Linked DNA regions of Pseudoduganella albidiflava. The protein of the gene in region 2 binds, or shares a complex with, the protein of the main gene of each other region. Links are inferred from orthologs where the notes say so. Each region holds a gene or a part of one and is shown on either strand. Other genes may lie near its edges. The genes, in order: mnmE and mnmG.

The links.
Region 1: the proteins of mnmG (region 2) and mnmE are in contact, whole or in part, in a solved structure (PDB 9HIP), measured with the Escherichia coli proteins. The link is inferred for Pseudoduganella albidiflava from one-to-one orthologs.

What each region holds. Positions count from the first base shown.
Region 1 is NZ_CP036401.1:7,336,216-7,339,422, forward strand. What follows is about bases 201-3,086. They hold mnmE (tRNA uridine-5-carboxymethylaminomethyl(34) synthesis GTPase MnmE), read left to right. Parts: upstream 201-898; coding sequence 899-2,275; downstream 2,276-3,086. Other genes in these bases: yidC (membrane protein insertase YidC), read left to right, coding at 201-795; EYF70_RS30540 (hypothetical protein), read left to right, coding at 2,641-2,862; EYF70_RS30545 (Hpt domain-containing protein), read right to left, coding at 2,961-3,086. In the rest of the region: more of yidC, read left to right, coding at 1-200; more of EYF70_RS30545, read right to left, coding at 3,087-3,207. UniProt on the Escherichia coli protein: Exhibits a very high intrinsic GTPase hydrolysis rate. Involved in the addition of a carboxymethylaminomethyl (cmnm) group at the wobble position (U34) of certain tRNAs, forming tRNA-cmnm(5)s(2)U34.
Region 2 is NZ_CP036401.1:6,895,683-6,898,872, forward strand. What follows is about bases 20-2,888. They hold mnmG (tRNA uridine-5-carboxymethylaminomethyl(34) synthesis enzyme MnmG), read right to left. Parts: upstream 2,484-2,888; coding sequence 555-2,483; downstream 20-554. Other genes in these bases: rsmG (16S rRNA (guanine(527)-N(7))-methyltransferase RsmG), read right to left, coding at 20-555; EYF70_RS28670 (sulfite exporter TauE/SafE family protein), read right to left, coding at 2,713-2,888. Also shown: more of rsmG, read right to left, coding at 1-19; more of EYF70_RS28670, read right to left, coding at 2,889-3,190. UniProt on the Escherichia coli protein: NAD-binding protein involved in the addition of a carboxymethylaminomethyl (cmnm) group at the wobble position (U34) of certain tRNAs, forming tRNA-cmnm(5)s(2)U34.

The DNA.
Region 1 (3,207 bases), 440 kb from region 2 along the record:
ACGCGCAAGGTCGGCCACAACACCTACTCGATCGGCGTGGTGCAGCCGCTGGGCGCCCTGGCGCCGGGCGCCACCGTGTCGAACACCGCCAAGCTGTATTCCGGCCCGCAGGAAGAAGCGGCGCTGGAGCGCGTGTCGCCGGGCCTGGAGCTGGTGAAGGACTACGGCATGCTGACGATCATCGCCAAGCCGATGTGGTGGGTGATGGAGAACATCAACAGCGTCCTGCATAACTGGGGCTGGACCATCATTGCCTTCACCATCCTGATCAAGCTGATCTTCTTCCCGCTGTCCGCCGCGAGCTATCGCAGCATGGCCAAGATGAAGGTGGTCACGCCGAAGATGACGTCGATCCGCGAGCGCTACAAAGGCGATCCGCAAAAGATGAACCAGGCGATGATGGAGCTGTACAAGACCGAGAAGATCAATCCGCTGGGCGGCTGCCTGCCGATCGTGGTGCAGATGCCGGTGTTCATCGCCCTGTACTGGGTGCTGAACTCGTCGGTGGAAATGCGCGGCGCGCCGTGGCTGGGCTGGATCACCGACCTGACCAAGCCGGATCCGTTCTTCATCCTGCCGGTGCTGTACGCGATCTCGATGTACGTGACGATGAAGCTGAACCCGCAGCCGGCCGACCCGATGCAGGCGAAGATGATGCTGTTCATGCCGCTGGCGTTCTCGGTGATGTTCCTGTTCTTCCCGTCCGGCCTGGTGCTGTACTGGGTGGTCAACAACCTGTTCTCGATTGCCCAGCAGTGGGTAATCACGAAAAAGATGATGCCGGACGCGAAGTAAGCGCTAACCGGTCCGTGCCCAGCCCGCTGGACACGGACCCGGCAGTAAAAAATCGAAACCCGTGCGCGACACGGGTTTTTTTTCGTTCCATTAGAATTTGCCCATGAATCTCGATACCTTCCCCATCGCCGCCATTGCCACCGCCCCGGGCCGCGGCGGCATCGGCGTCGTGCGCGCGTCCGGCAAGAACCTGCGGCCGCTGGCGCAGGCCCTGTTCAACGTGGAGCTGAAAGCCCGCCACGCCACCTATATTCCCTTCACCCAGGCGGATGGAACGCTGATCGACCAGGGCATCGCCATCTATTTCAAGGGGCCGCATTCGTACACCGGCGAGGATGTGCTGGAGCTGCAGGGCCATGGCGGCCCCGTGGTGCTGCAGATGCTGCTGCAGCGGGTGCTCGAGGCGGGCCACGATGTCGGCCTGCGCCTGGCCGAACCGGGCGAATTCACGCGCCGTGCCTACATGAACGACAAGCTCGACCTGGCGCAGGCCGAAGCGGTGGCCGACCTGATCGACGCTTCCACCGAAGCGGCGGCAAAATCGGCTTCGCAGTCGCTGTCCGGCGCGTTTTCGCAGGCGATCCACGCGCTGGTCGAGCGTGTCACACACCTGCGCATGCTGGTCGAGGCCACCCTGGACTTCCCGGAAGAGGAAATCGACTTCCTGGAAAAATCCGACGCGCGCGGCCAGTTGCGCGGCATCGTGGCGGCGCTCGACCAGGTATTCCGGCAGGCCTCGCAGGGCGCGCTGCTGCGCGAAGGCCTGAACGTGGTACTGGTCGGGCAGCCGAACGTTGGTAAGTCTTCACTCCTCAACGCACTGGCGGGTGCGGACGTGGCCATCGTCACCCCGATCGCCGGCACCACGCGCGACAAGGTCAGCGAAACCATCCAGATCGAAGGCATTCCGCTGAATATCATCGACACGGCCGGCATCCGCAGCCATGACGAGGCGGTGGACATCGTCGAGCGCATCGGCATCGAACGCACCTGGGGTGAAATAGGCAAGGCGGACGTGATCCTGCACATGCTCGATGCGAACCACGGTCCGACCCGCGCCGACGAATCGATCCTGTCCGGCTTCCCGGCGGGCGTGCCGGTGCTGCGCATCTGGAACAAGATCGACCTTTCCGGCCACAAGCCGTCGATCGATGCCAGCGACGATGCCACCCATATCTACCTGTCGGCACACGATCACACGGGTATCGACCTGTTGCGCAAGGAGTTGCTGCGCATCGCCGGCTGGCAGCAGACCGGCGAATCGCTGTACCTGGCCCGCGAGCGGCACCTGATCGCCCTGAAATCGGCGGCCCGCCACCTGGACCGCGCCGAAGAGCATGCCGCGCAGACCGACCAGTCGCTCGACCTGTTTGCCGAGGAATTGCGGCTGGCCCAGGTGCAGTTGTCCACCATCACCGGGGCGTTTTCGTCGGACGACCTGCTGGGGGTGATCTTCAGCCGGTTCTGTATCGGGAAATAGCGCGCGGGTGCTGCCGTGGTTCCGGGAATGACGGCTGGGGGAGCGATGGCCCCAGGCCATCTTCGCTACGCCGGCGTGAGCAGTGCTCCTTGCAAACCGCTGTTGAACTATCGCGCGCTTCGTTTCCATAGAAAAATTTTCAGTCACTCTTCTCTTTGCAGCAACCACACCATGATTGCCTTCGTTACGTGTGCTGGCGCACGTAACCCCGCCTGTTGGCCTGATTTAATGCTGCTATGATTGATTTGAGCAACAGAGTCCGACGCGGCGGGCGAGAAGTTTTACGGTGTTGATTTTCGTCACTTCCGCATCCTTCCACCGACGTTATCTTGCTAGCAGTTGATGTGTATGGAGAGGGGAAGATCATGGAAACGACCGAACAAGCCGTACCGGACAGCGCGATATCGATAATGCCAGCCATGATGCCGGCGATGATGCCGGCCATGGCTGAAGCGCCGCGGCCCCGACAGACGTTGCCGCCGAAGGGGTCGTGCTGGTATTGCGAGAAGCCGCTCGATAGCGTGAAACGCTTCTGCGGCCGGGATTGCGCCTCGTCGTTCGACGAAGAAACGCAATATACGGGCTGAACTACAGGGGCTAATTACTACAGCCGCCGATACTGCGGTGGCTGATACTGCGGTGGCTGGCGCGCCTGGTCCGCCGCGGCCGCCAGCGCAACCTGCGATCAGCCGATGCCTGCCGAGCGCGCCGCCTGCAGCGCAGCGAATGCGCGTTCGAAGTCATACTCCTGCGCCGCCGCCATGATGGTCTCCCAGGCGGCGCTGTCCAGCACCTTTTCCAGCACCGTTCCATACTTTTCCAGCATATCGAGCGCCGCGCTGTTGCCCTCGTCGAGCAGCACGCCCAGGCGGTCGAGCAGTTCGGGGACATTGCGCATCGTCGCTTGCGGCACCGGCGGCGCCGGCGCGGCG
Region 2 (3,190 bases):
CAGCCGCTCGCGCTCGTCCTGCGGTGCGGTGCCTTTCAGTGCGATGAACTTGCCATGTTCCGCCAGCAGGTGATGCGACCACTCGACGAAGTCGGACAGGTCCGCGAAGGCGCGCGACGTGATCACGTCGAACGGTTCCTTGACCGCCAGCTCCTGCACCTTCTTCGTGTACACGGTCACGTTCGCCAGGCCCAATTCCACCTTCACCTGTGTCAGGAAGGCGGTTTTCTTGTGCACCGTATCGATCATCGACACTTTCATGTCCGGCCGTGCGACGGCCAATACGATGCCGGGCAGCCCGCCCCCTGCTCCCACGTCGAGCACGTTCATGGCCCCGGCAAAGGCCGGAACGGCGGCCAGCGAGTCGAGCAGGTGCAGCGTCATCATCTGCATCGGGTCCCGCACGGACGTCAGGTTGTAGACGTGGTTCCATTTGTTCAGCAGGGCCAGGTAGTCGAGCAACTGCTCCTGCTGTGCGGACGACAGGTCCAGGCCCAGCTCGGCAACGCCCTGTGCCAGCACCTGTCCCAGCGCGGTGCGATCGAACCCGGCCATCAGGCAGCCTCGTCTTTCAGTGTGACGAAGCCGCCGAAGCCGGCCTTCTTCAGGTGCACCAGCAGCAGCGAAATCGCCGCCGGTGTTACGCCGGAAATGCGCGACGCCTGTCCCAGCGTTTCAGGACGATGCTTGTTCAACTTTTGCCGCACTTCCACCGACAGGGCGGCGATGTCCAGGTAGTTGAACCCTTCGGGCAGCTTCAGATTTTCGTAATGCTCGTGCCGTTCCACTTCCTTCAGCTGGCGTTCGATATAGCCGGAATACTTCAGCTGGATTTCCACCTGTTCCTGGACGGCCGCGTCCGTTACGCCCGGACCGCCGAGATTGCGGCCGTCCGCGCCCGTCAGCGTCACCAGTGTGTCGTAGTCGACGTTCGGGCGACGCAGCAAGTCCGCCAGCGAGTATTCGCGTTCGATGGCCTGGCCAATCACCCGTTCCGACTCCGCCGCCTCGAGGATGCGAGGATTGACCCACGTTGCTTTCAGGCGTTCGAGTTCCGCGGCAACCGCATCGCGCTTGCGCTCGAAGGCTTCCCACTGCGCATCGCCCACCACGCCCAGCTTGCGGCCGATTTCCGTCAGGCGCATGTCGGCATTGTCTTCGCGCAGCGACAGGCGGTACTCGGCGCGGCTGGTGAACATGCGATACGGCTCTTGCACGCCTTGTGTGACCAGGTCGTCCACCAGCACGCCGAGGTAGGCTTCCGAACGGGCCGGCGTCCAGGCTTCCTTGCCCTGGGTTTGCAGCGCGGCGTTCAGGCCGGCCAGCAAGCCCTGTGCGGCGGCTTCCTCGTAGCCGGTGGTGCCGTTGATCTGTCCGGCAAAGTACAGGCCGGCGATGGCCTTGGTTTCCAGCGATGCCTTCAAGCCGCGCGGGTCGAAGTAGTCATATTCGATCGCATAGCCGGGGCGCAGGATGTGCGCGTTCTCCAGGCCCTTCATCGAACGCACCAGGGCGATCTGCACGTCGAATGGCAGGCTGGTGGAAATGCCGTTCGGGTAGAACTCGTGCGTCGTCAAACCTTCCGGTTCCAGGAAGATCTGGTGCGATTCCTTGGCCGAGAAGCGGTGGATCTTGTCTTCGATCGACGGGCAATAGCGCGGGCCGACGCCTTCGATGACGCCGGTGTACATCGGGCTACGGTCCAGGCCGCCACGGATGATGTCGTGGGTTTGCTGGTTCGTGTGCGTGACCCAGCACGGCAACTGTTTCGGATGCATGGCCGTGTTGCCCATGAACGAAAACACCGGCACCGGATCGAGGTCGCCCGGCTGTTCGGTCATCTGGGAAAAGTCGATGCTGCGGCCATCGATGCGCGGCGGCGTGCCTGTCTTCAGGCGGCCTTGCGGCAGCTTCAGTTCTTTCAGGCGCGCGGACAGCGACAACGCAGGGGGATCGCCAGCACGGCCGGCCGAGTAATTTTGCAAGCCGACGTGGATCTTCCCGTCGAGGAAAGTCCCGGCGGTCAAGACCACGGCGCGCGACTTGAACTTCAAGCCGATCTGCGTCACGGCGCCGACGACACGGTCGCCCTCCACCATCAAGTCGTCCACGGCCTGTTGGAACAGCCACAGGTTAGGCTGGTTTTCCAGGCGCGAGCGGATGGCGGCCTTGTACAGGATGCGGTCAGCCTGGGCCCGCGTGGCACGCACGGCCGGGCCCTTCGACGAGTTCAGAATGCGGAACTGGATACCGGCTTCGTCCGTGGCGATCGCCATCGCGCCACCCAGCGCATCTACCTCCTTGACGAGGTGGCCTTTGCCGATACCGCCAATCGACGGATTGCACGACATTTGGCCAAGCGTTTCGATATTGTGGGTCAACAGCAGGGTCTTCTGACCCATGCGGGCCGACGCCAATGCAGCTTCGGTGCCGGCATGGCCGCCGCCAACGACGATGACGTCGAATTCAGTAGGAAATAACATGGTGGAAAGAGAAGCAGAGGGATGAACCCAGATTATAGAGTTTTTTGCGGACTGCGAATTTTTTAGGCAGAAATATTCCAGGGATGTTTCACGTGGAACGTCGTTTTGTTGAGATGTTTTGGTAAAAAAAAATTGCGATGAATGCGCTCGTTAACGCAATGTTCCACGTGAAACAAAAGCCCGGCAGTGCCGGGCCGTTGCGTTACCGTGCGTGTTCCACGTGGAACAATCACCAGCGCTGCCAGGCATCCCACGATGTCTTCACGATCAAGATCGTCACGACCACGAGGAAAACCCTGCGCACAAAACCGCTGCCGTGGCGCATCGCCAACTTGGTGCCGATCAGCGAACCGGCTACCTGGCAGACGGCCATCATCAGGCCGAGCTGCCACAGCAGGTGCCCGCTATAGCCAAACCACATCAGCGCAGACAAATTGCACGCCACGTTGACGACCTTGGCCACGGCGGACGCACCCAGGAAATCGAACCCGAACAGCCGCACGAACAGGAAGACCAGGAAGCTGCCGGTCCCCGGACCGAAGAAGCCATCATAGAATCCGATACAGGCGCCGATCACAACCGCCAGCAAGCGCTCCTTCAATCCGCTGTGCAGCGGCGCATGGATACTGCCCAGGTCCTTGCGCCGGAACGTATAGACCGCGACGGCGACTAGCACGAAGGGCAACAGCGTGCGCATGAAATCGGCG